2 regions of the Altericista sp. CCNU0014 genome follow, and region 2 is predicted to be linked to the other one. Evidence: predicted binding sites of a transcription regulator. Region 2 holds the regulator's gene; the other holds the start of a gene.
What was found. Region 2 encodes HrcA, which represses chaperone genes, less so after heat shock. Its sites were predicted from a motif close to TTAGCACTCNNNNNNNNNGAGTGCTAA; they were not measured.
Positions count from the first base shown of each region.

Region 1: R6H26_RS01955 (ribonuclease R family protein) is a predicted target of HrcA. The motif match lies at 6,450-6,476, and genes of this name have one in related genera.

Region 1 covers NZ_CP137338.1:382,113-397,592, reverse strand. The annotation lists gene R6H26_RS01990 (ATP-binding protein) at 1-442, shown strand, start outside; gene R6H26_RS01985 (ABC transporter ATP-binding protein) at 492-1,577, shown strand; gene R6H26_RS01980 (hypothetical protein) at 1,901-2,137, shown strand; gene R6H26_RS01975 (murein transglycosylase A) at 2,146-3,321, opposite strand; gene R6H26_RS01970 (hypothetical protein) at 3,393-3,644, opposite strand; gene R6H26_RS01965 (NAD(P)H-dependent glycerol-3-phosphate dehydrogenase) at 4,181-5,128, opposite strand; gene phoU (phosphate signaling complex protein PhoU) at 5,533-6,192, shown strand; gene R6H26_RS01955 (ribonuclease R family protein) at 6,657-9,005, shown strand; gene R6H26_RS01950 (hypothetical protein) at 9,060-9,260, opposite strand; gene trpB (tryptophan synthase subunit beta) at 9,451-10,707, opposite strand; gene R6H26_RS01940 (hypothetical protein) at 10,967-11,353, shown strand; gene aroC (chorismate synthase) at 11,376-12,464, opposite strand; gene R6H26_RS01930 (hypothetical protein) at 12,589-12,780, opposite strand; gene R6H26_RS01925 (tetratricopeptide repeat protein) at 13,017-15,440, shown strand; gene aat (leucyl/phenylalanyl-tRNA--protein transferase) at 15,407-15,480, opposite strand, start outside.
Region 2 covers NZ_CP137338.1:5,772,142-5,787,621, forward strand. The annotation lists gene R6H26_RS27375 (CHAT domain-containing protein) at 1-83, shown strand, start outside; gene R6H26_RS27380 (hypothetical protein) at 398-1,270, shown strand; gene R6H26_RS27385 (hypothetical protein) at 1,299-2,459, shown strand; gene R6H26_RS27390 (lasso peptide) at 2,601-2,753, shown strand; gene gatB (Asp-tRNA(Asn)/Glu-tRNA(Gln) amidotransferase subunit GatB) at 2,889-4,373, shown strand; gene R6H26_RS27400 (amino acid ABC transporter substrate-binding protein) at 4,463-5,518, opposite strand; gene R6H26_RS27405 (2TM domain-containing protein) at 5,706-6,002, shown strand; gene R6H26_RS27410 (DUF3181 family protein) at 6,034-6,342, shown strand; gene R6H26_RS27415 (hypothetical protein) at 6,369-8,075, shown strand; gene R6H26_RS27420 (rhodanese-like domain-containing protein) at 8,698-9,048, shown strand; gene hrcA (heat-inducible transcriptional repressor HrcA) at 9,075-10,175, shown strand; gene R6H26_RS27430 (ATP-binding cassette domain-containing protein) at 10,460-11,443, shown strand; gene R6H26_RS27435 (ABC transporter permease) at 11,443-12,228, shown strand; gene murF (UDP-N-acetylmuramoyl-tripeptide--D-alanyl-D-alanine ligase) at 12,225-13,583, opposite strand; gene dps (DNA starvation/stationary phase protection protein Dps) at 13,875-14,402, shown strand; gene R6H26_RS27450 (clan AA aspartic protease) at 14,576-14,944, opposite strand; gene R6H26_RS27455 (hypothetical protein) at 14,941-15,216, opposite strand; gene R6H26_RS27460 (hypothetical protein) at 15,395-15,480, shown strand, end outside.

The sequences.
Region 1 (15,480 bases), 400 kb from region 2:
CCTGAAATTTATTATCTTTATTGACGACCTGTCCTTTGAAGACGAAGAAAACAGCTATAAAGCCCTCAAAGTCGTCTTAGAAGGCAATCTCACAGCCCGCCCCGCCAACGTCGCCGTCTACGCCACCTCCAACCGCCGCCACCTGATTCGCGAATTTTTTGACGATCGCCCGCGACCCAGCAGCGCCGACGAAGTTCACGCCTGGGACACCGTACAGGAAAAGCTTTCCCTGAGCGATCGCTTTGGCCTCACCCTCACCTTCGAACCCGCCGACCAAAACACCTACCTCAAAATCGTGCGCCATCTCGCCCAACGAGCTCGAATCGATTTGCCAGACGAAACCTTGACCCACCAAGCCCTCCAGTGGACCGTTCGCCATAACGTGCGGTCTGGGCGTACCGCTCGCCAGTTTATCGATTACCTGCGGGGACAAAAAAGCTGAGTCCACTGCGGTAAAGTTTTGACAGGATTCGTTTCTCGGACAAAATTCAATGGCAAAAGTCCGCCTCCACCAAATCGCCCGTCGATTCAGCGCAGTTGCCGCCGTTGAAAATATCAGCTTTGAAGTACCCGATGGCGAATTTTGGGTGCTGGTTGGGCCGTCGGGCTGCGGTAAATCCACCATTTTACGCATGGTCGCAGGACTTGACTTTCCCACCTCCGGCGAAATCTACATCGCCGACCAAAACGTCAACGATCGCCCCGCCCGCGATCGCGATGTGGCCATGGTTTTCCAGAACTATGCCCTCTACCCCCACATGACCGTCGCCGAAAACTTGGCCTTCGGCCTCAAAATGCGCCGCGTCGAAGCCGCCAAAGTTCAACAGCGAGTAGCCACTGTCGCCGAAGCGCTGGAACTCTCCCATTTGCTCGCGCGCAAACCCAAACAACTCTCCGGCGGGCAACAGCAGCGGGTGGCCCTAGGCCGGGCGATCGCCCGACAGCCGCAGGTGTTTCTGTTAGACGAACCCCTATCCAACCTAGATGCCCAACTGCGAGACGATACCCGCGTCGAACTCAAGCGCCTGCACCAGCAAGTCGGCATCACCACCCTCTACGTCACCCACGACCAAACCGAAGCCATGACCCTTGCCGACCGCATCGTCGTGCTGTCGCAAGGTCGGATTCAGCAAATTGGCACCCCCCAGCAAATTTATCAAACGCCCGCCAACCGGATGGTCGCCACCTTCTTGGGCAATCCAGCCATGAATCTATTGCATGCCACCTATCAAAACGGCATGTTTCACTTAAAAGATCGCAGCATTCCTTGCCCCCCTCGCCTTCAAACCGCTCTCAACAGCACTCAAAATCAAACTGTCGATATCGGCATCCGTCCCGAATTTATACAAGTCGAGCCAGACCTAAGCGAAGGAACCCTTTCCGTAACCGTTGAAGTCGTCGAACCCTTGGGCCGAGAAACCCTCATCCGAGCTTTTTTAACCTCAGAACCCAGTCAGACGCTCAATCTAGTCACCCAGGGCAACCTTTCCCCCGCTCCCGGCGAGCGTCTCGCCATCAGACCCGATTTAGAACAAGCGATCGCCTTCGATACCCGAACAGGCGATCGGTTGCTCTAGATCGAGCACACAATCCCTTTTAAAGGGGTAACGTTGACTTACTCTTCATGAAGATATATAAAGCAATGTTCATCTTCGTGAAATTCAGGGAACAGGCAAGAGAAAAGCAGGCACTATATAAGTATCTAAAGCATGTATTTCTAAACACATCTATCAATACATTCTTCAATGTATTCGATGGGGATGAATTGATGGGTACCGATTGAACTTTAGATATCCAAGATGCATACACCTCCATTTCTGTTTCCGTCACAGGTTTTACGTTGCTTACTCTAAGCTGTCACGGTGGCCTGCTGTTCCCCTCTTCCCTTTAGTGACTAGCCATGCTTTCAAACCAACCCTTTAAGCCGCACCAAAACCAGACATCTACATGGATACAGCTGCTCCAAACTAACATTCAGGGGTGGATTCGCCAAGAGATTATCGATGAAGACCCCTGCGACGAAGAAAATGTGGCAGCTCAAGCACTGTACGAGCAATTTCAAGCTTTAGAGATAGAGGAAGAACCTAGGGCTTACGGTTATTTCCCTCAACGCTCTCCAGCTGGCCTGCGGATGTGAGCGTTTCCTCAGCGTTTCAGCAGTAAGTAATAGAGTTGACCGGGTGTATTAACTACGCCTGCTTTTTCTTTGGCTTTGGCACCCGTCCCCATAAATATATCGACTCGCCCCGGAGTTTTGATTGCGCCCCCGGTGTCCTGATCTAAGGCAAAGTGGGTTGCGTCGCGAAATTCGAGGGTTTTCTGTCCGTTGTAGTACGGCAGGCGAGTTTGAAGAACGGCTAACGCGCCTGGCGGCATCAGGGCTTTATCGGTGGCAATGGAGCGCTCGGGAGTTACGGGGACGCCTAAGCTCCCCATTGCAGGTGCGCCATAGGTTTGGGAAAAGAAAATAAACCGATTGTTGCGCGGAATGTACGCGTCCAGCTCGTTGGGATGGGTCTGAAAATATTGGCGGAGAAAGGGCAAGGACAAGTCTTCCTGTTTCACTTTTCCCGCCTTGACGAGTTCTTTGCCAATGCTGACGTAGGGGTAGTTCGTCTTGCTAGCAACACCGACGGTCATTATTTTGCCATTGGTTAAGGTCAGCCTTGCCGAACCTTGAACTTGGACGAGATAAGCCTCCAGGCGATCGCGCAGCCAAGCCAGTTCCTGTCCTCGCAGTCGCCCGCGATGCCCTTGAAGTCCGTCAGCTCCCTCCAGTTGGAGCCGGGTGGGATGGGGCTGGGGCCAACTGGCAAAATCTTGGGGCTGTCGATAGATGGGGTAGCGATATTCTGCGGTCGGAACGGTACTGGCCCGGTAGGTGGCCTCGTAATAGCCCGTAAAATCGACGGTACCGTTGCCATCTTTGCCGATGGATTGATAAATTGCAAACTCTCGTTGGACCGCTTCAGAGAGGGCCTTGGCTGAGGCGGAAGTTTGCAACAACTGCCGGAATCGGAGCAAACTTCTGCGAACTCGATCCTGCGTAATGCCGGGCACGGCATAGTTTCGATAGGCCGCCCGAGCTGCACCAGTATCGATATAGCGCAGGCTGCGATCCACCGCCTTGAGGAGATTTTGGCGATCGCCCTTCCCCCCAGATGGATGCTGCCAAAGCTGTGTGTCCGGCCCCAGCTGAAACGGCATCTGCGCGGAACTGAGCGGGCGGAGAGGGACTGGCGCTGCCAGCAAGGGCATCGCAACCGCAGCCTGTCCCCATAATGCTGCCGTCAGTGCAATTCTAGAAATCCGCTTCGCCATTACGCGCCTCACACGCCAAACACAACTCATCGGCCCTACTGCCGCGCTCGGCAGCCCAGACCGAACTCATCTTAATAGTGTTCGACGCTGGACGTAAAGACGGGTTCCACTCGCAGGGCCAAAATGCTAGAAGGACGAATCACCATGTATTCGCCTTGCACGGTCTTCATCGGTAGATTGATAAACTCCTTAGAGTCCGTTCTCGGCACCAGTTCGTTGCTGTACCAATGCTGAAACTCCTGAATCGTCGCAAAGCGAACCTCTTCGCGGTGGCCCCCTTCCATGAGAACGTGTACCGCAAATTCGCTCGGTGTTCTTGCCATTCTTTCCCTCCCGTCAAACGCTTACCGAACTCATTATGGGCAAAAATGGCTGCGAAAACGTCAGGTGCTGCGCGATCGGGGACGAGTTTTTAAAATTCAAAGCTCCGAGAAAGGTCGCGGCCTCTCCCAGAGCTTTTGCCTAAATCGGCTAAAAGGATTCAATTAGAATAGCGCTCGGCCAGATCGGCTAAACCTTCACCCCTTAATCTTTCTCAACTAATTGGAGATTTCAGGTCACCTTAGAGCTACCTGAAAGAGACTCCCATGGGTGCAGTAAGGGTAAGATTGCCAGGTTGCCGAACGCTACTCTTCGAGAACGAGACAGATGGAATTATCAACAGCACGTATCCTCTTTGAACTTGAGTTGGTATTTGGCTGTTCGATCTGCCAGGGAAGCTTTCTTGCTTCACCTTTTTAGTATAGGGGTCGAGCTTGACAGCGTCAGCAAACCGTCAGCAAAGTTGACAGAAGCGGATTGGAGACTTCGCGATCGCAACTTTTCCGCAATCTCAACCTAGCGGCAAAAGGCACGGGCATCAGGCGCGGGGCACTTCCGACTTGAGGCGACGCTCCATCAGCGCTTCGACGGCTTCTTGGGGCGTAATTTGTCCGTTGAGCAAGCGATGCACCTGCTGCGCGATGGGCACCGAAATTTGTCGCTGCTCGGCCAGTTGGATCAGCACGTGGGCCGTATTGACCCCCTCGGCAGTGCCTTGGAGGTGGGCTAAAATCTCGTCGAGGGCTTTGCCCTGAGCCAACTGGTAGCCTACCTGATAGTTGCGACTCAGGGGGCTGGTGCAGGTGGCCAGTAAATCCCCCAGCCCCGATAACCCGTAAAACGTCTCCACTCGCCCGCCCAGGAGCGTCCCCACCTGAACGATTTCCGGCAACGCTCGCGTAATTAACGCCGCTCGCGCATTTTGCCCCAGTTGGAGCCCGTCGCAAACCCCCACGGCGATCGCCACTACGTTCTTGAGCGTCCCGCCCAGTTCTGTTCCCAGCCGATCCGTGTTGGTATATACCCGAAAGTTTTCCGAGGCAAACAGATTTTGCACCGCAGTAGCGGCAGATCCATCTTCGCTGGCCGCGACCGTCGCGGTGGGCAACCCGCGATCGATTTCCTTGGAAAGGTTTGGCCCAGACAGCACGACCATTGGATTGTGTGGAAACGCGGCATGCCAGATTTGGGAAGGGGTTTGCCACGTTTGAGGATCTAACCCTTTGGTCGCGCTGACCAAGATGGTTGCGGGAGACAGCGGCAGCGCCTGGAGGCGAGTCGCCAGGTCCTGCACTCCCTGCATGGCGATCGCGATAACGATCGCAGGGACAGACCCTTGATGCGGGGCGATCGCATCCTCCAGAGCAAGCTCTCCCCGGCGGGACCAGACCCGAACTCGATGACCTTTCGCGCGCCCCAAAGATGCGAGGGTCGAACCCCATACTCCTCCGCCTAAAATCACTAGAGAAAGAGGATCCGGAGCCATATTAACAAGGTCTGTCGCGATCGGTGATGGCATGGCGTGTCGATAAAGCGATTCTACAAAAAGCTCACCTGCTATTAACCCATATAATTGGACATCGGCTCAGGCAAGGGAAGGAATTAGACAAGCGAAGGAATTGCTATCCTAAATGGATGAAGACTTTAGTATTATCGCGCACTACTCCGCCAAAGTTTTTGACATAGCCTACAGTTTAAATGGGTCGATTTAACCGCCGCCGTACATGCATAACCTCGCATTAAACCTTACTTAAACTGTATTCCGAAACCTATCGCAGAGCCTGCCCAACTCTTTCTTTCCTACTTCAATGCAATAAAATCACCAATAAATCGACCTTTTTTTAATTTTCTTTTTCAAACGAAATTATACTTATAAACCTTTAAATCTTCATGAATCAAACAGTGACAAAATCGATTCGCGTTCAATTCGAGCGACAGCTTCAAGAAATTCAAGACGACGTATTGCGCATGGGTGCCTTAGTCGAACATTCCTGCTGGCTGTCCCATCAGGCACTGTTTCATCGAGACTTGTCTGCTGTCGACGCGCTCAAGCAGCACGATCGCCAAGTCGATTTTTACTATCACCAGATCGAAACCAACGGACTCAAACTCTTGGCACTTCAGTCTCCAGTGGCCAACGACCTCCGGCTCATTGGCGCTATTATGCAGTTGGTCCGAGACCTAGAGCGCATCGGCGACTACGCTGAAGAATTAGGGGAAGTGGCCCTCAAGTTACTGCCCTATCCCCCGCTGCCCTACATCGGCGAAATCGAAAACATGTCTAACATCTGTCGGACGATGCTTTCTATGAGCCTCAGCGCCCTCACCGAGCTAGATGCAGAATCTGGCGAACGGCTGAAACTGAAAGACGATGAAGTAGATGCCTGCTACGCGAAGGTTTACGAAACCCTGGCCCAGGAAACCAACGTCCGAGGTTCGGTCGAGCCGATGTTATTGCTAACCCTAGCCATTCGCGCCCTAGAGCGCATGGCCGATCATTCCACCAATATTGGCAGACGGACCTCTTACATCGTGACGGGAAAGCGGTAGAGCGTCCTTTTCAACCTCAAATATTTGACAGTTGAGCCGCTGTAGGGAACTATAGGGGTATTGGGTCGCGAGGGTTGTGAAGCGCCTCGCACTCTGGATTCTAGGGTCAAAAGAGAGGCCGTAACGCCGCAAAGCCCCTTGTACGACGGGATTTGCCAAGTCAATGTCGCTCTTGCGCCCATTATTTCGCTGACGGCCCCTGTTCTGGTAACTGGCCCGTCAATTGGAACGACTTTTGCCGTACCCGTCGCTCACGGCTAACAGTTTTAGATTCAGAGTGCTGCGACAATGCTCGACTCAGCGGCTATCTCCGACAGACTTTTCGTTTCTTCCCATCTTTTCGCATGGGAAATCCAGTCAGAGATAGGCTTCATACCCGCTATAGGGTTCGATCTCCCATAACGCTGCTTGGGAAAAAGATGGCCTATTGCCCCTGCAAGACATTTTTAAGGATCTAACGATACATGGAATTTTCAATTAGTGCCCTACTGTCGAGCTTTGCAGAAGACAAGTTAGTTGCGCCTAAGGCCTTGGAGAAAAAGCTAGAGTGCGATCGCCCGGAAGGTCTTCAGCAGCTAGAAATTGCACTAAATGCTTTAGAGAAAATCGGGATTTTGGCAAAGGAGCGCGGGAAGTATCGGCGCGTGGCTGAAGAGGGGGTGGTCGAGGGGAAGCTGCGCTGCTCGAGCAAGGGATTTTGCTTTGCCATCCAGGAAGGAGAGGAAACAGAGGATATCTATATTCGCGAGAGCCAGTTGCATTCCGCTTGGAATGGCGATCGCGTCCTCGTGAAGGTGACGAAGGAAGGACGGCGACGGCGCAGCCCGGAAGGGGAAGTGCGGCTGATTTTAGAGCGATCCAATCCCTCGGTGATCGCCCACGTGCGGCGCACTGATGCAGGGAGCTACCGTGCCGTGCCCCTAGACGATCGGTTGCTGTTTGAAATCGAGCTACTCCAGCAAGATTCCAGCCCTTCCCTAGAGGAAGCCGCAGATCATTTGGTCCACGTCGAGGTGTTGCGCTATCCCTTAGGCGCGCAGTTGCCCTTGGGCCGCATTAACCAAGTATTGGGCAGCGATGCTCAATCCGCCGCCGATACGGAACTGGTCTTTTGCAAATACGACCTGCCGCGCCGTTTTAGCGAGTCGGTCGAGCAGGCAGCCCAAGCCTTACCCGTCAAGCTCCGCAAGGCCGATCAAAAAAGTCGAGCAGCTTTTCAGAAGCTGTTTACAGTGGCCGTGGGCGATGCCAGCATCGGTCTGGCCAGTCTCGACCATGCTCTGTCTTTAGAAACCAACAAAGACGGGACTTGGCGGTTGGGCGTTCACATCGCCGACATCCAGTCCTTTGTCAGCACAGACTCCCCCCTAGACCAAGAGGCCAAGCGACGGGGGACCACCATTGGGCTGGCCGATACCCTGGTTCCCATTTTTCCAGCCGCTGTTGCAGAACGAGTGGGTGCTTTAGTGACCGAGCAAGAGCGTCTGGCCTTATCCGTCCTCATTACCCTCAGTCCGACGGGCGATGTGATGGCGTTTGAAGTGCAGCCTAGCGTAGTGCAGGTCGATCGCCAAATTAGCTACGAACAGCTTCAGGCGATCGCCCAGCGACACCACGACCCCACCCCAAATTCTAATATTGCAGACCTCACAGACCTCTACGACTGGGTCGATCGATTTCAGGAGGTTGCCCAACAACTGCGCGCTCGACGTCACGAGCGCGGCGACTTCGAGTTAGTCATGATGCCAGAAGTTCACCCCCGCATGTTTGGCGATGACGGTCGCTTTGGCGTCATTGCCGACGCGCTGCCTGCCACAGGGCGACAGACGGTTGCAGAAGCGTTAATTTTAGCGAACTATTTACTCACCACTCACCTTCAGGCGTTAGGCGTTCCGGCGTTGTTTCAGGTGCAAGCCTCCCCGGACGCTCAAAAGCTTCAGGATTTTCTGAAGTTGCTGGAAAATTCCGGCTTGGCCATGACTCTGACCCAAGAAAATACCGTTCTCCCTCAGGATTTTCAAAAGTTTGCCGAAAAAATATTGCCCCTCGACACAGCTCCTATTTTATTCGAGCTGCTGGCCGAAACCCTAGAGCCAGTGGACTACAGCCTCCAATCCGGACCTCACTTTGGGCTGGCCTACGTCCGCGACTACGGACAGTTTACCTCGCCCCTCAATCGCTACGCCGACCTGCTGAACCTGCGGATTTTGAGTACGGCATTGACCCACGGTCGCGATCGCAAGAGCGCCCGTTCTAAAGAACAGGTCAATTTGCGCCACAGTGCCTGTCACGGCCAAATTAGCTGGAACGTATTGCCTCCAGAGCAACAGCGCGAGATTGAAAGCGCCCTAGCGGAGGTAGTATCGCCCCTCAACGAACAAATGCAGCTCATCCGCCAAGCAGAGCAAGACTTCTTAGGACTCAAAAAAACCAAGCAGATGCAGCAACGCACGGGCGAAATTTACCAGGGCGTCATTACGGGGATTCAGTCCTACGGGTTCTTCGTACGCTTAGAAACGCTGTTGGTGGAAGGGTTAGTCCACGTCAGCTCCCTCAAAGACGACTGGTACGAATATCGCGCGCGCCAGCAGACGCTCATCGGGCGCAAAAATCGCCAGCAGTATCGTCTCGGCGATCGCGTGGAGGTAGAAATCAAGAGCGTGGACTACTACCGCCAGCAAATCGACTTAGCGGTGGTGGGCGGCGGCTCGGAAGCCTCTGACGAAGACATCCAAAGCGAGGGAGCGGAGTGGTCCGAGGGCTATACCGTGCCCTACGAAGAAAGCAACAGCGATTTCGAAGAAGAGGAATAAGGCGATCGCCAGAAAAGCGGATACCGTGTTATTGGGGTGTAAGGCCTTACACCCCTAGGAAATAGAGTCAATTTTGACGTGCTTGTACTGATAGAGATAGAACTTCATCGCCAAGGGACTCAGAACGCCAAAGTAACTGTCGAACATCTCTCGATCGGGCAGGTTATCGGCCAACTGGATGCTGTAGGTATTGCCTACCTCAATCCCGACTAAAAGCGCTAGAGCAAATGCCAAACTTTTCGCAAAACAACGCATGGTTTCAGGTTCAATATCTCAATTGGTCTTGAACCCCCCTTTAACCCAAATCATCCAACCCTTGCGAGGCCGATGGCGATGATTCGAAAGCTTGCCTGAAGCTGAGAGGCAATTTACTTCCTCCGTAGGATAACAACTAAACAAAACTGTTGCAACACCCCTCTTCAGCGTTGTTCAGCGCTCCAAAGGACTATGAAGAGGGATGCTGTTCTAGATAGGCCGCGACGGTTTGTACGTCTTTGTCGCCCCGACCGGAGCAGTTCAGCACGATGCGGGGGCTACCTTCGAGTTGGGGGCAAAGGGTTTCAAAATAGGCGATCGCGTGGCTGGTTTCCAGGGCAGGAACGATCCCCTCCAGTTGAGAGAGGCGCTGTAGGGCGGCGATCGCCTCGGCATCCGTCACGCTGTAGTACTCGGCGCGGCCTGAATCTTTGAAGTAGCTGTGTTCTGGCCCTACACCGGGATAATCTAACCCCGCGCTGATGGAATGGGCTTCTTGGACTTGGCCGTCGTCATCTTGGAGCAGATAGCTCATCGCGCCGTGCAGGACGCCGACTTGACCGTGGGTGAGCGTAGCCGCATGGCGTCCCGTTTGGACGCCCTCCCCTGCGGCTTCAATGCCGATCAGCCGCACGGAAGGTTCTTTAACAAAATCGTGAAATAGGCCCATGGCGTTAGAGCCGCCGCCCACGCAGGCGATCAGAATATCCGGCAAGCCACTCCATTTTTCCTGACACTGCCGCCGCGTTTCTTCGCCAATAATGGCGTGGAAGTCGCGAACCATCATGGGGTAGGGATGCGGGCCTGCCACGGAACCCAAAATGTAGTGGGTGGTTTCGACATTCGTAACCCAGTCGCGGATGGCTTCGGAGGTAGCGTCTTTGAGGGTACCCGTCCCCGCTTCCACCGGACGGACTTCCGCACCCATCAGCCGCATTCGAAACACGTTGAGGGATTGGCGCGCCATGTCTTGAACGCCCATATAAACGACGCACTGGAGGCCAAAGCGGGCGCAGACCGTAGCGGTGGCCACGCCGTGTTGCCCCGCTCCGGTTTCGGCAATGACGCGCTGTTTGCCCATGCGTTTCGCCAGGAGGGCCTGGGCTAAGGCGTTGTTAATTTTGTGGGCACCGGTATGGTTGAGGTCTTCGCGTTTGAGATAAATTTGCGGGCCGGAGCCGTCGGGACGCGCGTAATGTTGGGTGAGGCGCTCGGCAAAGTAGAGCGGGCTGGGGCGACCCACGTAGTCGCGCAGAAGCCGATCGAGTTCGGATTGGAAGTCTGGGTCTTTGCGGTATTGATAGTAGGCTGCTTCGAGTTCGCTGAGGGCGGGCATCAGCGTTTCGGGGACGTACTTGCCGCCAAAGATACCAAACCGACCGAAGGCGTCTGGGAATTGAACGGTTTGAGCGGTCTCGGATGTTTCGGACAGAGAGAAGGGGGTCATGGTCACGGCGTTTTCCCACAAAGCGAACCTTTGCCAATTCTATCGAGATGCTTCCGCTTTTTACGAGGTCGGACCAGATAAAGTTCGATCGGGTTCGGGCGATCGCGCCGATCGCCATTGCAATTTTGCTTTATGCTGCTAGCGCGGGATGGGGCGATCGCAGGCTGCAGAGCAGGCGATCCCAACCCAGGACTCGCTATACTGAATCAGGTCTGCGATTAGAAGAGGCGCGCAGCGCGCGCAAGTTTAGGAGCGCTCCATGAATCAAAGTTCATCTCAAGTCTTTCCAGTGCGCTGGCAAGCGCTAAAGCCATGGCTCGCGACGATTGCCATCATTTGGTTGCTAGGCTTTGTTGGGCTGGGCTGGCTCGTTAAATCGTTCTTGTTTCTAATCGCCTTTTTTACCCTCGTGCCGATCGTGGCGTTTGTGGGGCTGCAGTGGTGGTTGACCCGCAATTTAGTCCAAGGCGCCTGTCCCGTATGCCAGGAGAACCTCACCGCGCTGAAGCGGTCTCAAATGACTTGTCCCAGTTGTGGCGAAGCCCTGATGCCTGGGGATAGAGGTTTCGAGCGATTTTCCCAGCCCGGAACGATCGACGTAACGGCTGTCGAAGTGATGTCTCAAGTTGTCGAAGACGACGATTGAGCCGTCCTGCCGCGCCAGCGAACTAGAGGAGCTTGCACTGGGCCTGATGGCGCAACAAGTGATCGCACAGGACTAGGGCCACCATGGCTTCCACCATCGGCACGGCGCGGGGCAACACGCAGGGATCGTGACGGCCCTTTGCGGCCAAGACCGTTTCTTCTCCGGCCTGGTTGACCGTATTCTGGGCTTTACCGATGGTGGCAGTCGGTTTGAAGGCCACCCTCAAAATAATATTTTCGCCATTGGAAATCCCCCCCTGGATCCCCCCAGAACGATTAGTGACCGTGCGAATGCGTCCGGCCTCGTCGGTATAAAACTCATCGTTGTGTTCTTTGCCCGTCAGGTGCGTCCCGGCAAAGCCCGATCCAATTTCAAAGCCTTTACTGGCAGGGAGAGACATGACGCCTTTAGCAAGGTCGGCTTCGAGCTTGTCAAAAACCGGGGATCCCAATCCCATCGGTACGTTACGGGCCACGCATTCCACTACGCCGCCAATGGAGTCTGCATTGCGGCGGGTTTCATCGATGAGCGCGATCATTTTTTCGGCATACACCGGATGGGGGCAGCGCACGATATTGCTTTCCACCTGCTCCAGCGTAACGGTATTTGGGTCGATGGGGGCTTCTAAGTCTTTAATCCGGCGCACGTAGCCGATCGCCTCGACGCCAGCGACCTGCTGAAGGATCTTTTTGGCGATCGCCCCTGCCGCAACCCGGCCAATGGTCTCCCGCGCCGAAGAACGACCGCCGCCCTGCCAATTGCGGATGCCGTACTTGGCATCGTAGGTCGCATCGGCATGGGAAGGACGATAGACCGTCGCCATCTCGTCATAGTCTTGAGGCCGGGTATTTTTATTGCGGACCAAGATGGCAATGGGCGTCCCGAGGGTTTTGCCTTGAAACACCCCCGAGAGAATCTCGCAGGTATCGGACTCATCCCGCGGCGTGGTCACGCGGCTCTGCCCCGGACGCCGACGGTCGAGTTCGAACTGAATGTCCGCCTCGGATAGCTCCAGCAATGGCGGGCACCCGTCAATCACAACCCCAACGCCGCCGCCATGGGATTCCCCAAAGGTTGTCAGCCGAAACAAATGCCCAAATGTATTACCCATACAGCCTTGAGAAACAGTCGTTTGCGCGCGCAGAGCCGATGCCCTGCTGTTCCACTATCGCATATCAAACGTTGCCTCAAGTGCGCCGCAGTCGCCTAAATCATCATACCCGGAACGCAATACCTCAAGTCCCTCGAGCGGACTCGGTTTGCGGCGACAAGAGGGACGCCTGCTGCGGTTCTCTCTGGTCTAACACTCGGTCGATTTGCTGCGGAGATAGATGCGTCAACTCGCAAAGCCAAAGCTTTAAGGTTTCTGGATCGATGGTGGCAGCAGAAGAAAGCGAGTCTGATTTAGGTTTTAAAGGATTATTCATAACGAAGCCTTATCTTAAAATAAACTGTATTTTGCAAGTGCTGACTTTTTAGGGTTCCCCAGTAAAGAAGCATTACAACCTCTAGAAGGTTCCCAGCTCGAACCACTTTTGCTGACATGGATGGATCGCGAAGAGCCGGATGTCCTGCAGCGCTTACGCTCTAAGCTACGGCATTACCAAATTTTGTGTATCCCCTGAACGGCAGAGGGTAGACTGAGAAAAATGTCTGCGAAATCATGCCTGCCTCTGATAACGCGATCGATTTAGAAGCGCTAGCGTGGCTAGACTGTCTGATTTTGAACCAGACGGGCGATCGCCTTTCCGAACTCCAGCGCACCCTCATAGAGCAAGTTTGGCAAGGGCGCACCTATCCAGAAATTGCAGATCGGTATGGCTGTACCGAAGGCCACGCCAAGGATGTTGGATCGGACCTGTGGAAACTGCTCTCGGAGATCCTGGGCGATCGCATCACCAAGAAAAACCTTCGCATCGCGCTTCTGCGCCACTGGCCAGCCCACCCCAACGCCCTTGCAGTTGAAATGCTGGCGGAAACTTCGGCGTTTGTGGGACGGGCGGCGGCGATCGCCCATCTCGACGCCCTCGTGGCCCAAAAAGCCAAGGTCATCGCAATCCAAGGGGAAGGGGGGCTCGGCAAAACGACCCTGGCCCAGCACTACCTCCAAGCCAAGGGTTTTGAGATGGTCTTAGAGTTGCTGATGGCCAAAGAATCCCAAAACATCGCCCCCGTCGAACGGGTTGTCGAAGAATGGTTGAAGCAGGACTTTCAAGACGAAACGGGATTAGGATTCGGGATTGCCCTAGAACGGCTCAAACGCCACCTCCGCCAGCGCCGCGTTGGGATTTTAATTGATAATCTAGAGCCCGCCCTAGACGCGCAGGGTCAATTTTTGCCCCACCACCGTCATTACGTCGATCTGCTGAGCGTGCTGGCCAGCCCCCAAGGTCAAAGCGTCACCCTCCTGACCAGCCGCGATCGCCTCTGCGAACCATCCGTTACCGTCCACCACTATCGCTTGCCGGGGCTAGCCCTCGGCCCTTGGCAGCAGTTTTTTGCCTCGCAAATGCCCGTGTGCGAAACTACCCTCCAGGCCATGCACCGTGCCTACGGCGGCAATGCCAAAGCCATGGGGATTTTAGCCGGAGCCATTCAATTCGAGTACGATGGCGATATGGCAAGCTACTGGCAGCAAAGCCAAGATGCCCTGCTGGCCCCCACGGATCTTAAAAATCTCATCGACAGCCAACTGTCCCGCTTGCAGCAGCACGCGCCCGCTGCCTATCAGCTCTTCTGTCGGCTAGGCTGTTACCGATACCAGGACGTTCCGACCGTGCCCCTAGGCGGCGTATTGGCCCTGTTGTGGGACATTCCCGAGCCGGAACGCCGAACGGCCCTCGTCATCCTCCAAAACCGATCCTCGATCGAGTCTCGCAAAGGCTCCTACAGCCTGCATCCGGCCCTACGGGAAGCGGCGATCGCCCGTCTCAAGCCTTCCCCGGACTGGGTGACAGCTCATACTCGAGCAGCAGCCTTCTGGCAAGATCGGGTCGTTTCCATTCAAACGACGCAAGATGCCCTCTATGCCCTAGAAGCCTACTACCACTACCTAGCCATTCAGGACTACGCCAAAGCGGGACGGGTCATCCTCAAAAGCCGCCTCAATCAATGGAATCAGCACCTCCCCCTCGGCAGCACGCTCTACCGCATGGGATTGCTGCAACCGCTGCTCGACGCCATTCCCACCGTCCTCGCGCAATGTCAGGACGACTACACCCTCAGCGAACTCCACAATATTCTCGGGGATGTCTACTGGATCTCGGGACGGTTATGGGATGCGATCCGCGCTCAAGAGGCGGCCCTTCAGCTTTCCGCCACGGCCCTCGATCGCTACCCCGAAACGCCAGAACACCAAAAAGCGCGGTATTACTACACGATGCTGGGCATCGATTCCCGCCTCAGTATCGGGCTGTACTGCCTGGATCTGCGGGAGCTAGAACGCGCTGCGACCTGTTTCGAGCAGGTCATCGTCCAAGTTCGCGGCACTCAGTACGATCGCTGGGCGGAAAAAGCATCGGTCTGTTTGGCGCTCGCTCACTCTCTGTTAGGTCAATCCCAGGCGGCTCACCAAAAGGCCGATGCCATTTATCGCACTCTCTTTTTCGAACGTCCTCTGGAAAATCGCGGCAGTGCGGCCTATTTCATCCAGCTTCTGGGCCAAACTTACGCGAACTTGGGACAGTTTGAAATCGCGCAGACCTTGTTTGAGAAGGCGCTGTCTTTTTCCGAATCCAGTCACTACACCCAAATTCAGGGCAAAAGCCTGACGGGCCTTGCGATCGTGCAGCGTCAAGCCGGAGATCTACCCACAGCGATCGCCACTCTCCACCAAGCCATCCAACTTTTAGAAAACCTGGGCGCTAAATGCGACTTAGCCGAAGTCTACTACCAGCTCGGGATTGCCTATCAAGCCGCAGCCAATCCTGAAGGCAGTGCGGCGCTCAAACAGGCGATCGCTCTGTTTGAATCGATCGGCGCGCCCCGACAGGTGGCAAAGGTTAGGGAAAAATTGGAACTGACCCCACCTCACACCTCACCTCAAACCCCGCCTCAAACAAAAAGACAGGACTGCCGTAGGGCCTGAATTAATAGCTTTTGATAGGCTCTGCCCCCGAGGGTATAGG
Region 2 (15,480 bases):
CCTTAGGTCGGACCGGTCAAGATGCATCATTAATACATCCCTATTTTTGGTCTGGCTACACCGTGGTCGGCAATTGGGACTAAACTCAACCGAAAACGACGCGATAAAGATCTACTTTTGGCGCCGCAACAGGGCATCCTTAAAGAATAAGAACTCCGGACCTAGAGGAAATTGAGACTTAGCGCTGTGCTGCGCCCGGTTGTATAGCACTACGGATTTTGCTTAGGACGCACTGCTTAATCAAATCCTTACTGCTCAAAGCGGGCTATTTACAAACGTCTTAACATGCTCTCGTAGGGCTATATCGCCTCAAGCGGGGAAATCGACCTGGCAATGGTTGACTTTTGGGCGAGTTCCTATTTACTGTCTGGAGCAGTTCGGTCTTTTTTGATTTGGGATGCATACATCTTTTGCCTACGGTTTGCTGATTCAGTCGGAGTTGCCTCTAGCACAACCCGTTCTGGATGCTGGCACGCCAGATATCGTGGTTCGGTTTGGGTCTCTTGGTCAGGCCGTAACGGAACCCGAGCGAGGCAATCGGATTTCGATCGACTTGCCGCTGGGGGTAAAACTCCTGATTCGCGACGGCTGCGAAGTCACGATCGACGCGCCAGCCGAGACCGATCGGGCAGTGCTGCGGGCCTATGTTTTGGGTGCGGCCATGGCGTTCGTGCTGCGACAGCGGGGGGCCTTGGTGCTCCATGCAAGTTGCGTCGCTCGCGGCGATGAAGCGGCGATCGCCTTTCTGGGCGGCTCTGGGTGGGGCAAGTCCACCTTGGCCTCTGCTTTCCATCGGCAAGGCTATCGGCTCATTACCGACGACGTGATGGCAATTGGCTTGGATGCCTCCAGCCCTCAAGTCATTCCCAGCTTTCCCGAAGTTAAGCTTTTGCCCGATGCCATGGCGGCGATCGGTTCCGGGAGCGACGAACTGCAACTGCACTCCCTCAGCCACAAGCAAATTCAGCGATTGGAAAGTCGGTTCGATCGGGGACCAGTCCCCTTAAAGCATCTCTTCGTCCTGCAAGCTGGGGAGGTCAACCGGATTCACCCGCTCCCGCGAGCCAAAGCTTTTCCCGAGCTGATCCAGCACTCGCGGGCAACCAAAATCTTGACCGACCCGACTTTTCGACTCCAGCATTTTCATCAGTGCAGCTGCCTTGCGAAAGCAGTTCCGATGGCCTACCTCCAACGACCGCGCTCCCTAGAGCAACTGCCCCAGCTCATTGACTTTATCGAATCTTATTTAACAAATTTAACAAACCTTTAACTTCGGTTGCTGCGGGCTACCCTCATTCATGACCTATCGCTGTTGCCCTATTCCCTTTGCAAAGGACGCACTGGCCCGCTACGGGCAGCAGCTAGGGCTGGCAACAGTCGAGCAATCGCTCCACCATGTGGCTCAGGCTGTCGCCATTCATCCCCTCTGGCAAGACGTATCCCAGGGCATTTGTATCGTTCGCGCCCATCCTGCGCCAGTTTTAGCCCTTCTGGGTACGTTTTCTGCTAAAGTCCTCGGACAGATCGGCCTTCAGGCTCCTTTGCTCGATCGAGCCTGCGAGCGACTCCATTACGTGTCTTATGCCGAGGCGATCTCCGCCTGCGAGCTGCTTGCGGAGCAATTGCAGCGGGCCTTCGGCAAAAAAGCTTTGGGGCAATTTCAATTTTATGGCGTTCCGAGGGGCGGACCGATCGTATTGGGGATGCTGTCCTACATCCTTGACCTGCGTTCGGAGCAATTGCACGCCCCGTACGCCTGCGACGCGCCCTTAGTCGTCGTAGACGATTGCGCCCTGAGCGGCTCTCGATTTTACCGCGTGCTTCAGCAATATCCCCAGCAAGACCTCATTTTTGCCCCCCTTTACGCCCATCCAGACTTCCGACAGACCCTCATCGCCCGCGAGCCAAGGGTGCTTCATTGTCTCAGCGGTCGAGATTTACACGACTGCGGTCCCGACGCAATGGGGCCTGACTATGCGGCCTGGCAGGCTCAAAGTCAAGCCCGTCTGGCAGGGCATCGCTACTGGCTCGGTCTGCCAGACTACCTTTGCTTTCCGTGGAACGAACCCGACCACTTGCTGTGGAACCCCGTGACGGCTGCTTTAGAGAAAAGCTGGCATATTTTGCCGCCCGCACTCTGTCTCAAAAACCGTCCGCATGAGGGGGAACCTTTGCCCGTTCAGATCCAACCGACCGTACGGGGATGGCTGCAACCGACCGATCGCATTGTTTTTGGCGAACTCGACGGTCGAATTTTAATCGGAGACCTGTCTGCAGGCGAAACCTTTGGTTTGTCGGGCAAGGCGGCGGTCTTTTGGCGCGCCATCCTGCACTCGGAAGGGATGGACGCGGCGATCGCCCAATTATCCCAGCAGTACCCCACCAGCAACCTATCTCTGGAACTGACAGGATTGATCGATCGGCTCATCGACCGACAGATTTTGCAAGAATCGCCTTGACGTCTGACGGAGCGGGGCAGATTTAATTGCTAAAATTTAAGTCAAAATCCCAAAAAAATGGGTTAAATGCGCTCGAGGCATTTCCTTTCTTAAGGGTTTGCACTATGCTGATCGAATTCGTGTTAATGGGAGATCTTGAAGATGAAAAAAACGTGGAATGTGCCAAAACTATTCAACTACGGCACCGTTGAAACCATGACCCAGGTGCTGGCATCCGATCTGCAGCAAATCAATAAGTTTACTGACAATGGTTTAGCTGCGTTCGATTTATTTGCTTCTTTAGAAGGAATTTAAGGGTCGAATATTCCAGAAGAGGGGGGTGCGGTTCTCGGCTACCTCGATCGATCTGGCTGTAGCTGCCCGTTTCCGAGTGCAGCGCAACCGATTACAATGGAAGTCCGATCCTCCGCAATGGCAAGCACTTAAGGCATGGTTACCGAGGCTCCTGTCAAAACTAAATACGAAGCCATCATTGGGTTAGAAACCCATTGTCAGCTCAGTACGGCTACTAAAATTTTCTGCAACTGCTCCACGGAATTTGGGGTGCAGCCCAATCACAATGTCTGTCCCGTCTGCATGGGCATGCCTGGCGTGCTGCCCGTTCTCAACAAGACGGTTTTAGAGTACGCCGTTAAGGCTGGGACGGCGCTGAACTGCAAAATTGCAGACTACAGCAAGTTCGACCGCAAGCAATATTTTTATCCCGACCTGCCCAAAAACTATCAGGTTTCTCAGTACGACCTTCCCATTGCAGAGCACGGCTGGCTCGAAATCGAGCTGGTCGACGATCGCGGTCAACCCGTCCGCAAGCGCATCGGGATCACCCGCTTGCACATGGAAGAAGATGCGGGCAAGCTCGTGCATGGTGGCAGCGAACGGCTTTCCGGCTCGGCATTTTCCTTGGTGGACTACAATCGCACGGGCGTTCCCTTGGCGGAAATCGTATCCGAACCGGACATCCGCTCGGGCCAAGAGGCTGCTGAATACGCCCAAGAGCTGCGACGCATCCTGCGCTACATGGGCGTGTGCGATGGCAACATGCAGGAGGGATCGCTGCGCTGCGATGTCAATATTTCCGTGCGGCCAGTCGGTCGCGAGAAGTTTGGCACGAAGGTCGAGATCAAGAATATGAACTCCTTCAACGCCATCGGACGGGCGATCGACTACGAAATCGACCGCCAAATCGAGATTCTCGAATCCGGTGGCATCATCGTTCAAGAAACTCGCCTTTGGGAAGAGGGCACTCAACGCACCATCAGCATGCGGACCAAAGAAGGGGCCAGCGACTATCGCTACTTCCCAGAGCCAGACCTGACCCCCATTGAAGTCACTCCGGCCCAACTGGCGCAGTGGAAGGCCGAGTTGCCCGAGCTTCCCGCCCAAAAGCGCCATCGCTACGAAGAAGATTTGGGGCTGTCTCCCTACGATGCGCGCATCCTTACGGACGATCGCGCGGTTGCCGAATATTTTGAGGCTGGCTTGGCTGCGGGCGCTCCGGCCAAGCAGGCGGCCAATTGGCTCATGAGCGATATTACCGGGTACCTCAATAGCGAGAAACGGACGATCGCCGATATTGCCCTCACGCCTCAAGCCTTCGCGGAACTCCTGAACGCGATCGAAAGCAATACCATCAGCTCCAAAATTGCGAAAGACTTACTGCCAGAGCTGTTGGCCCAGGGCGGCTCGCCAAAGGAACTGATCGAGCGCAAGGGACTGACCCAAATTTCGGATCCTTCTGTGCTAGAGGCCTTTATCGACGAGCTTCTTGTCGCCCATCCCAGCGAGCTAGAGCAATATCGCAGCGGCAAAACAAAGCTTCAGGGCTTTTTTGTGGGGCAGCTCATGAAGAAAACGGGAGGGCGAGCCGATCCCAAGCTCGCCAACCAGCTCCTGATTGAAAAATTACAGGGATAGCAAACATTTCGTAGGGGCGGCGCAAGGCCTCGCGCCCCTACAAGGCATCCCGGCCTCGCGTCCCCACAGGGCGTTCCAGTCTTTCGCCGCTATCGAAAGGGAGGTGAGAACATCAATCCGCCCTGGGTAGATAGCTTGTTGGGACCCCGCTCCAGTTTGAGCGGCGTTTTGGAGCCGAGGTTGCGCTCGTAAATTTCGCCATAGTTTCCGACGTGCTTGATGGCGCGCGCGGCAAAATCTTTGGGCAATCCCAGTCCTTTGCCCAGCTCCCCTTCTAGTCCTAAAAAGCGGCGGATGACCGGATCCGTAGAGTTGGCAAACTGACCGATGTTCTGAGACGTAATGCCTAAGGACTCGCCTTCTATGAGGGCATATACCACCCACCGCACCGCCGCCGCCCATTGCATATCTCCGCTGTTTACGGCTGGGGCTAAGGGCTCCTGGGAGAGCAATTCGGGCAGGATAATATTTTGTTCGGGTTGGGGTAGCTTCGTGCGTCGAGAGACCAGCTGGGAGCGATCGGATGTCACGCCATCGCAGCGCCCTTGCGCGTAAGCCGAAAAGGTCGCGTTCACGTCTTCAAACGTGACGGGCTTGTACTGCACCCCAAATTTGCGCATTTGGTCCGATAGGTTTTGCTCGTTCGTCGTGCCCGTTTGGGTGCAAACGGTTTTCCCCTGGAAGTCTTTGAGGGTCTTGAGGCCGCTGTTTTGGCGGACCATCATGCCCTGCCCGTCGTAGAACACCACGGGCGCAAATGCAAGTTTATTTCCGGTCTCCCGGCTGAGCGTCCAGGTTGTATTGCGGCTGAGGACGTCGATCTCTCCGGTTTGGACCGCTGTGAAGCGCTCTTTCGCGTTGAGCTGACGGTACTCGACCGCATCGGGTTTGTCGAACAGGGCAGCGGCGATCGCCCGACATACATCGACATCCAGCCCGGAGTATTTCCCCTGAGTATTAAGAAAGCTAAAGCCGGGCAGCTCTCCGCTGATCCCGCACTTCAACTGAGCGCGACCGAGAATAGCTTGGAGTCGTCCGGTCGCGCCAGAGGTGCCCGAGGGAGGTGCCGTGCTGCTGCAAGAGGAGAGCGCTCCAGCCAGGAGCAGCACGCTGCTTAATTTCAGCCAAACGGGTTTCATGGTCATGATGGAATATCTGAAAGGACAGAAACTTGCGGCGGGCTTCCTACGCCTTTCGGATTTTACCTCGAGCGCCCCTGCGAGGCGTACCGGACTCAATCGAGAATTGCAACAACGATACCCGCCTGTAAAGGTCTAGCTATAGGATAGAGTTGTGAAACCGTAAACTACCCCGCACTTTAGGTTTAACAAAATGCCTCCTCGTTGGCCCCGAGAACCCGACCGTCGCGATCCTGCCTTTCGGCGCTTAGAAGATCGCATCAATTTTGCCGTCCATGTCGCGCTGTTTGCCGCCGTCAACTCTGGAGCTTGGTTTTTTAGGATCCTGAAAGAAGCGACGTGGCCTTGGACGCTCTGGATGACTGGGGGGTGGGTTGCGGTGCTGCTCGTTCACGGGCTGTACGTTTTTGGATGGGCTGACTACAGCGGAGCCGATGCGGCTCAGCCCCAAGACCCGTCCGCAAAAGATCGCAAACCGGAGCAAATTTAAACGCCATAGAACGCAAGGGGCGGACTTAATCATGACTAACGCACTTTCTGCTAGCGACTTAGAAGCCTTAGCTTCAGAAATTGGGAAGAATATTTATATTGACGTGGCCAAGTGGCACCTCTATCTTGCCGACGCCCATTTGGATGTGGTTTTGGCAAAGCAGCTGGCTCCGTTGCTGTCGGCTGGAACCCTTGAAGAGTCTCAGGTGATGCAGGTCCTTTCTGCCTTGACGGTTTCGTTGGGCGGAGGGAAGCGGGAACTGCCGCTCATAGAGCTGTTGCCCATGCAGTGCCAGGTTAATTTGATGGATTTGCTAGAAGACTTTCAGCGCCGTCTGTAGCCCCCTATTCGACCGTCGTAAAACTTGTGAGTTCACGCCAACCGTTTCGGCGAAAGGCGCGAAAGCCTAAGCCATTTGCCTATGTTGCGAGTTCTCCCGCTCTTGGCACTACTCCCCTTCGCGCTAGCAAGGTAGGTCTTCGCCTGTCCTGGCTGATATTGTTGGGCAGCTTTGGGGCGATCGCTGCGGCTCTATGGCTGAGCTTTCAGTACCTCGTCAATCCAGATTTGGCATTCTGGGTCGACCGCGAGTTATTGGGTACAACGCATCCCCGCCAGCGCGATCGCTCTACGCCCCAAACCCTCGATCGAATCCAAGCCGCGCTGAACCAAGAGGGGTTTGCGGCAGGTCAGCCTATTGTATTGAAGTCCGAATTTGCCCTAGGAGGCGAGGTCAAGACCGCCGACGACATTGCAATGCCGATTTTAGCGAAGGAAACCGAGGGGGCGAGCTGTAGCGACTCCTGCCAGAGCATTCGCCAACTTCGGATCTATCGCGCTTTACAATTACCGTGGCTGATTCGGTTGGTTCTCAGCAAACCCTACTTCCGCCTGACGGAAGTCATTGCAGTTAAGGGACCCTCTGGCGCAGATCTCTTGGCCTTGGACCAAAATCCGTCAGTTTCCGTTGGGTCCAGCCAGCCCCTGCCCCTCACTCAATCTGAGGTTTACAACCCCGCACCCGAGCCAGGGCTGTGGCTGCGGTTGACCGGACTCCAGACCAAGGGCAGCAGCGTTGCGACCTACGGACAAATTTTTTACTTCAACCCGCGTCGCGAACGCCTGGATCTCATGCTGAACTGGGTCAGCCCGTCGGGAGAGGTGCCTCAGTGGCAGCAGGTTACGGGGGACAACTTGCCGGAACTGGTGGTGAACCAAACCGTTGGAATTGAGCCTCAGTACGCGATCTACCAGCTCAAGATGGCCGATGGCGTTGCCCGTCAACTGCGGCCCATTACCCTGACGCAGCCAGCCTCGAGTGCCCGCGCCTACCTGGATGCGCTAACCCTTGCTAAAAGTGGATTGTGGACGCCTGCTCTCGCACAGCTCAAACAAGTCAAACAAGATAAGTTCGTCCGCTGGAACCCAGAGATGCAGGCGCAGTTTGACTCCATTCAGCTCCATGCTAGGGTGACGCAAGCCCAAGCCAATCAACCCTCGGCCAGTACGGTACAGCGGATTCTGGGCTACTTGGTCAATGGCTCCTGGACGCCTGCCTTAGATGTGTTGCAATCCGATCGTTCCGCCCGCTCGGAAGTCCGCGAAATGCTGCTATCCGACACGGGTCGCTTGTCGAGTCGCATCGATACGGCGCTGAAGATTACCCCTGCCGAATCCAACGCTATTGTGTGGGGCGCGCTGCTGCGGATGGTTCGAGGGTCTGAGGGGCAGGCGATCGCTTGGGTCAACCGCCAATCTAACGGCCAAACGGCGATCGCGAACCTTGCCCACAAGCTCTTTAAGCAACTGAATCAGCCAGATATTCCCCCGGCGCCGCCCCCTCAACCCCCAGCTTCCAAAGCAATCCCTTCTCCGGCAGCGCTCCCTTCTCCGAAGGGAGGTGCTTCACCTTCACCCATCCCAGCATCTTCCCCTTCACAGAGTGCTTCGCCTTCGTCCATGACAGAGACTTCTCCTGCGCCGGATGTCGTACCTTCGCCTGTAACGCCCAGCCCCAAACCATCGGCCCAGGACGAGCAGTCTCCGCAAAATAGCCCATCGGGTAATTTCTAGGTCGTTCCCTCCATCGCTATCCGCATCGACCGATTTCGTCTGGCATGGCAGCGCGAAGTCTGTGAAGCTATGCCAGAATACACTTAATTTCTTGTGACATACTCCCGACGCTGATGCTCCGCATACAGCGCGGGCTTCTCGGCTCATGTACCACCACTGAAGGAGCACCGCACTTTGAGAAGTTCCTACATCATCCGGTCTTTCCTAGATTGCAAGAGATTTACAATCCCCGTTCAGAACCCCGTCCGCAGGCAATTTGTTTATAGTCCACGAGATAGACCTCCCGCCGACTTTATGAATATTGATTTGAGCTTTCCTTTCTTCCTTGCGTTGGCGCGTCACCATTACGTTTTCGAGGGTGATATTTTTCTCGACACACAAAAGGAGGGGTGGAAAAACCTTGTAATTAGTTGGTGTTCCTCAACCTTACACTTTTGGCGGTTCGTCGCCAACCCCTTCACTGTTTGCGCGGTGGGCAAAAATGTTCAGGGGTTGAACTCCTCAACGCCGCGCCTTTCATCCCGACGCTGACCCTATCAGGTACAGCGCGGGACTTCCCGTCTAAATGTTAAATTCGTGTTAACTTGCTCTGAATTATAAAAACATCTCTTTCAAAACGCTTATGTCCTACGATGGCACGCTTTCAGAAATTACGGTCGAGACTTTAGCGCAGCGCATCGCAGCGGCGGATACCCCGCTTCAGCTCATTGATGTCCGCGAGCCGCAGGAAATTGCGATCGCCGCTCTACCTGGATTTCAAGTCTTTCCCCTAAGCCAGTCCGCAGAATGGATGGCGACGCTGCCCGCCCAGCTAGACCCCCAGGCCGAAACCTACGTCATGTGCCACCACGGCATGCGCTCTGCCCAGATGTGCCAGTGGTTGATCCAACAGGGCTTTACGAACGTCAAAAATGTAGCGGGCGGAATCGATGCCTATTCTCTAGCGGTCGATCCTTCTATTCCTCGCTATTAGCCCCCTTGTCTCTGTGAGATACAGTCATGTACGTTCAACTGACCGAGCGCCAGCAAAAAGTACTCTGGGCCACCGTTAATTACTATATTGAAACCGCAGAACCTGTTGGCTCTCAGGCGCTGGCGAAGGAGTACGAGTTTAGCCTCAGTTCTGCCACCATCCGCAACGTCATGGGCGTGCTTGAAAAGGAGGGCTTGCTCTATCAGCCCCACACGTCGGCAGGTCGGGTTCCTTCTGATTCTGGGTATCGCGTCTACGTGGATAAGCTCATTACCCCCTCGGATCAATGGGTAGAGCGCATCCAGCAGCTTTTGTCCAAACGCCTTCCATCCGAGCACGCTAGTTTTGAAACCCTACTGCGCCAAGCCGCTCAAATCTTAGCGACCCTCAGCGGCTGCGTGGCACTCATTACAGTGCCTCAGTCATCGCTTGCGACTGCAATTCGTCACCTCCATCTGGTGCAGGTCGAGCCGCAGCGGGTGATGCTCATTTTGGTGACGGATACCTACGAAACCCGTTCTGTGTTTATGGATTTGCCAGCGCACCTTGGGGAATCTGAAGACTCCGAGCTATTGGAGCAAGAGCTGCACCTATTATCGAATTTCCTGAATCATCACCTGTGTGGCAAGTCGCTATCGGAGCTTGCTTCCATTGATTGGGAGGAGCTAGACCGCCAATTTCAAAAGTTTGCAGCGTTTTTGAAGCAGCTTTGTCAGGATCTCAGTCAGCGGAATCAGTTGCCCGTTGCCAATCCCATTTTAATTGGCGGTGTTTCTGAGTTTTTGCGCCAGCCTGAGTTTTCAGAATTGGCTCAGGCTCAGACCATCATTCAGATGTTGGAAGAGGAGCAAGATCGGCTCTGGCCCCTGATTTACGAAGGATTGGAGTTCCAAGTACCGCCTGCCCAAAAAGGCAACCGCCCTCCCGTGCTGATTCGCATCGGCACGGAGAACGCGCTCAAACCCATCCAAAACTGCGCGCTGGTTTCATCGGTTTATCAAAAAGGCACCACGCCTGTCGGCAGCGTAGGCGTTTTGGGTCCTACGCGCATGGCCTACGACAAGGTGATTGCATTTGTGGAAGGGACGGCTGAGTTTCTGAGCGCTCGGCTCAGCAAAGCTTCCTAGCCTGCATTATTCATGACGATTTTGGAAAATCCTCGAAATCTATGCCAACCAAACAATCTGGCGATTTGCCTAAAAAACAGTCTGTTTTTGGAGGGTGCCGTTCCATCTGTGTTCTGGCGATTGGGGAATAATCCAGGCTAGCACGTCGCTCGCTCGTCTGCCGAGCCACAAACGCGAGAACCTCGATCTTGCGGCTCCTTCAACGGATAAAAATCAGCTCGATCGCGGTAAAAGCAGCCGAAAGTAGCACCCAGAGTGCGTGACAGTTGGCTAGCATAGACAGTATGTCTATCATTATTGCGGATTGTCTCTCTAAGGTTTATCCGGTTGCTATCAAGGAACCAGGACTGCGCGGCACCCTGTCGCATTTCTTCAATCGTCAAAATCGGCTCGTGAATGCGGTTAAGGACGTGAGTTTCGAGATCCAGCCCGGTGAAGTGGTGGGCTTTCTCGGCCCCAATGGGGCTGGTAAAACCACGACGCTCAAAATGCTGACGGGATTAATTCATCCCTCTAGCGGGAGAGTGCGCGTTGCGGACAATATTCCCTTTAAACGCAGCAAGGCATTTTTAGAAAAAATCACCCTGGTGATGGGGCAAAAGCAGCAATTGCTCTGGGATTTGCCCGCGATGGATTCTCTGCGGATCAATGCGGCAGTCTACGGCATTGGCGATCGCGATTTCAAACGACGCGTGGGCGAACTCACCGAAATGCTGGCCCTCGAAGAGAAGCTCGCCCAACCCGTGCGCAAGCTCTCCTTGGGGGAGCGGATGAAGGCGGAACTCTTGGCGGCGCTCCTCCATCAGCCGCAGGTCTTGTTCTTAGACGAACCGACCTTAGGGCTAGATGTCAACGCCCAAGTCAGCGTCCGGGAATTTTTGCAGACCTATAATGAGCGCTTTGACGCCACCATTCTGCTGACCAGCCACTACATGGCCGATATTACGGCTCTGTGCGATCGCGTTCTGCTGATCCATCAGGGACAGCTGATCTACGACGGGGCTTTGGATGGCTTGCTCGATCGCTTTGCCCCGTACCGCCAAGTGAAGCTAGAGCTAAAGCAGACGATGCTAGAAGCAGAACTCGCGCCCTACGGCGAAGTTGAATCCATTGTCGGGCGAGAAGTCTGTTTTATCGTCCATCGCGAAGACCTGACCCGCTCCGTCGCAAAACTCCTGGCCGACCTACCCGTCTGCGACCTGACCGTTACCGACCCGCCCATTGAAGAAATTATCGGTCGCGTGTTTAAGGCTGGAGTCGTTGAGTGATGCAGATCCTTCACAAATCTAAGGTGTTCCTGTCGGTGTACTACGCCTATATGGTGGAGTACCGTGCCGAGCTGATTTTATGGGTGCTGGCCAATTCCTTGCCCCTCATCATGATGGGGGTTTGGACCCAGGCTGCGGAAGGGGGCGAATTCTCGCTTTCGGCCATCGACTTTGCGCGCTACTTCATCAGCGTGTTTTTGATCCGCCAGCTCACCATTGTCTGGGTGGTTTGGGAGTTTGAAAAGGAAGTGGTAGAGGGACGGCTCTCCCCGCGACTGCTACAGCCGATCGATCCAGTCTGGCATCACGTCGCCGGACATATTGCCGAGCGCTTTGCCCGGATGCCCTTTACGATCGCCCTGATGGTGCTGTTTTTCGCGCTCTATCCCCAATCATTTTGGGTGCCGAAGGGGATAGAGGCGGTTTTGGCGATCGCCGCCATTCTCCTCGCCTTCGTCCTCCGGTTCTTGATTCAATACACCTTTGCCATGTTCGCCTTTTGGACGGAACGCGCCACGGCGATCGAGCAATTTTGGTTTTTGTTTTATTTGTTCTTGTCCGGCATGATTGCGCCGTTGAATGTTTTCCCTGAGGGGGTAAGAGCGGTGGTGATGTGGACGCCGTTCCCGTATCTCATTTATTTCCCAGCCAGTTTGTTGGTGGGGATTCCTGTCGATGTGGGGCAAGGTTTTGGCGTCATACTGGCTTGGAGCGTCTTATTCTGGGGCATTAACCGCTGGCTGTGGCGACGCGGGTTGAGGCACTATTCCGGGATGGGGGCTTAGGTCTCTGCTCGCAAACGAGCCTTGAGGTCATTCACCACGCGATCTAGCCCGACGGAATGGGATGCCTTAAACAAAAGGCGATCGCCCTTCTCTACGACGCTCGCTAAATGCATGGCTAGTGCGTCATGCTCCTCAAACTGTTGGGTGGGCACTGTCCCCGCACCTTGGGCGATCGCCGTTCCTTCTGCGCCTTTGTCCAAGATATAGAGCGCGTCGATTTTCAACGCCTCCACCTGCTCGCCTACTTTGCAGTGCAGTTCTTCGGCATAGTCTCCTAGCTCTTTCATCGGGCCTAGGACTGCAATCCGTCGTTTCCCAGGGGTTTGGGCCAGTAGTTTGAGGGCAGCCGACATGGATTCTGCTCCTGCGTTGTAGGTTTCATCCAACAGCACGATATCGTTGGGCACTTGATACTGCTGCGCTCGTCCTTCGGGGAGATTTACAGTAATGCCCTTGCGGAGCGGGGTATCGTCTAGCTGAAGCGATTGCATGATGGCAAGGACCGCCAAAAAGTTCAGCGCGTTGTGTTCTCCCGGCAGCGGCAGCGGATAGGACGTGCCTTCGACTTTAATTGCGCGATCGTCCGGTAACGTGCCGCGCAGATCTCCCGCAGTCAGTCCGTAGGCGATCGTGCGGCCCTGCCAGACGGTCTTGGCGGTCTCTAGCAAGAGCGGATTTTCGGCGTTGAGAATGGCGATGCTGTCGGCAGGCATGGTAGCGAGCAGCTCGCACTTGGCACGGGCGATCGCTTCCCTGGAACCCAGCCGTCCGATATGGGCCGTCCCCACGTTGGTAATGAGTCCGATCGTAGGGCGCGCGATACGGGTCAGCTCCTCAATTTCGCCAGGGCCGCGCATTCCCATCTCAATGACTGCAAAATCGTGGCTGGAATCCAGGTTGAGTAGGGTTTTGGGCACCCCGATTTCATTATTGAAATTCGCCTCGGTTTTTAAGACAGAACCAGCCGTTGCCAGTGCTGCCGCCACGAGTTCTTTGGTGGTGGTTTTACCCACAGAGCCCGTAATGGCAATAACGGGGATCGAGAATCGATCGCGCCACCATCTCCCCAACGCCTGATAGGCGCGCAGCGTATTCTCGACCAAAATCTGCGGTACCTCTGCGGCGATGGGCCGATCTACGATGGCTGCAATGGCCCCAGCGGCGATCGCCTGTTCTACAAAACGATGTCCGTCAAAACTTTCCCCGCGCAGGGCTAAAAAGATCTCTCCCGCTCGGATCGCACGCGTATCGGTATTGAGTCCCACGGCGACCTGCGATCGCGCTTGTTCCGATACGTGGAGCGGGGTCGCATTCAAGACATCGATAAGCTGCGCTAGGGTGAGTTGAAACGTCATAAAAATGGGGATGATGAGGAGTTCTCCGCCTGTAATCTACCATCCTGGATTGCCGTTTTCGCCTCCGACGCCACAGATTTTGAACCCTAACCCTCGCGTCGGTGCGAACGACTTGCAAAGCGAAGTCGTTATGAGTATGATTTAGGAGTAAGCGATAATGCTTTGAGGATGTAAAGCGAAAGCTAGACAGAATCGAAGAACGCTTTAAGCTGAAGGAAGAAATCGCAGAGCGACATCCGAGCGCAAGCAACTTTACCCAAATGCTGTTTTAGAAAGCAAAAGGATTCTGTTATGACGACTACTATTGCCCCAAAAGTCTCTCAGCGACTGTACCCCACCCGAATCGATCTGTCCGTAGAAGTGCGATCGCAGGTGATCGCCCTGCTCAACGGCACCCTGGCTGCCACTCTCGATCTCAAAACCCAAGCCAAGCAAGCTCACTGGAACGTCAAAGGTTCTGATTTCTTGCAGCTCCACGAACTGTTCGATACTCTCTCTGGAGAGTTAGAAGAATACATAGACCTCGTTGCGGAGCGCATCACGGCGTTGGGCGGCGCTCCCTTGGGGACGGCACGGGTTGCGGCAGCGGATTCTATTTTGCCCGAGTATCCGTTCGATGCGGTGGATGGACCGGAGCACGTTGCGGCGTTGGCCGATCGCTATGCCATGTATGCGAAGCATCTCCGCAGCGCCATCGATCGGACTGCCGACCTAGGCGACGCCGATACCTCCGATCTCTATACCGAGGTGTCTCGCACCATCGACAAGCGGCTCTGGTTCTTAGAAGCCCATTTGATTAAGAAGAGCGATATTGCTTAGGTTCTGGGGGTTGGTTGCGGCCAGCCCCTAATTTTTTGACTCAGCTAGTCTGATGCGATCGAGGTCTAACGGCTCAGGCTTTAGCAGTAGAAAGGGGTTTTTGAGTTATCACCAGGGTGTTGAGGCCATCCGCTGCAAGCCCTGGTTAGGCATGCCTCACCGACAATTTTGCTTTACTTCAAGACTTCAATCGTCACAGTTCCCCCCTCAATTGTCTGAATCCGCAAATCATAGCCTCGTAACAGCCTCATTCCGATTAAAGGAACTGTCTCTGATTCATTGATGTCGATCGCGCGATACTCACCATCCCAAATGACAGTGGCAATATAAACCTCAAAGATACAGGAAGTCCCATCTCCCAATGTTGCTATATCACGCCCCTTCCAAGTCAGATTTAACGCGGAAACGATGCCGGGTGGCAATGTTAAAAAACCTGAAAATCCCGTATCTATCACGGCATCGACGCTTTGCATAATGTCGACGTTTTTCAAGACAACCGGAAGTGTTGCTTCACAATTCTGATTCACCTTGCCCTGCATCATAGAGTTTCTCGCAAACTCCGCGCACCAAAATGGTAAACCGCTCTGTGTCCAATCCGAATAAACCAGGTTTGCGCATCGGGATGCTTGGAAAGAAGGCGATCGGATGCAGTTACAATATCATCCGCAACCTCAAAGGCTCCTGTTTCAATATCAATCGCCACAATCTTGCCATGATTGCCTTTCTCGACCTGCTGACGCACCTGAGACTCATAAATCTCATCACCACGTTGAGCAAACTCTTCTTTGCTGTAGCGGGGTTGTCGAACTGCCATCGGCTTGACCTCGTTTCAACGGTTTCTCTTTATTTTAACTTGAGAAATCATTGAACCTGTCCCGGTACGGTTGGGTTTCTTTCTTGGATTTCTTCCAGAAGGGGGGCCACAATTTTCTGGGGTTCCAGTTTTCAATGGCTTGAAGCTCTTTTTTTAAGGCCGTTCTAGGTCTAAGACTTTGAACGAGACAGTAGATATTCAAGGCCAAGAAAAAGCTGGAAAAACCCGCGAACCAAAAAAGCCCGATAATAATATACGAGATTG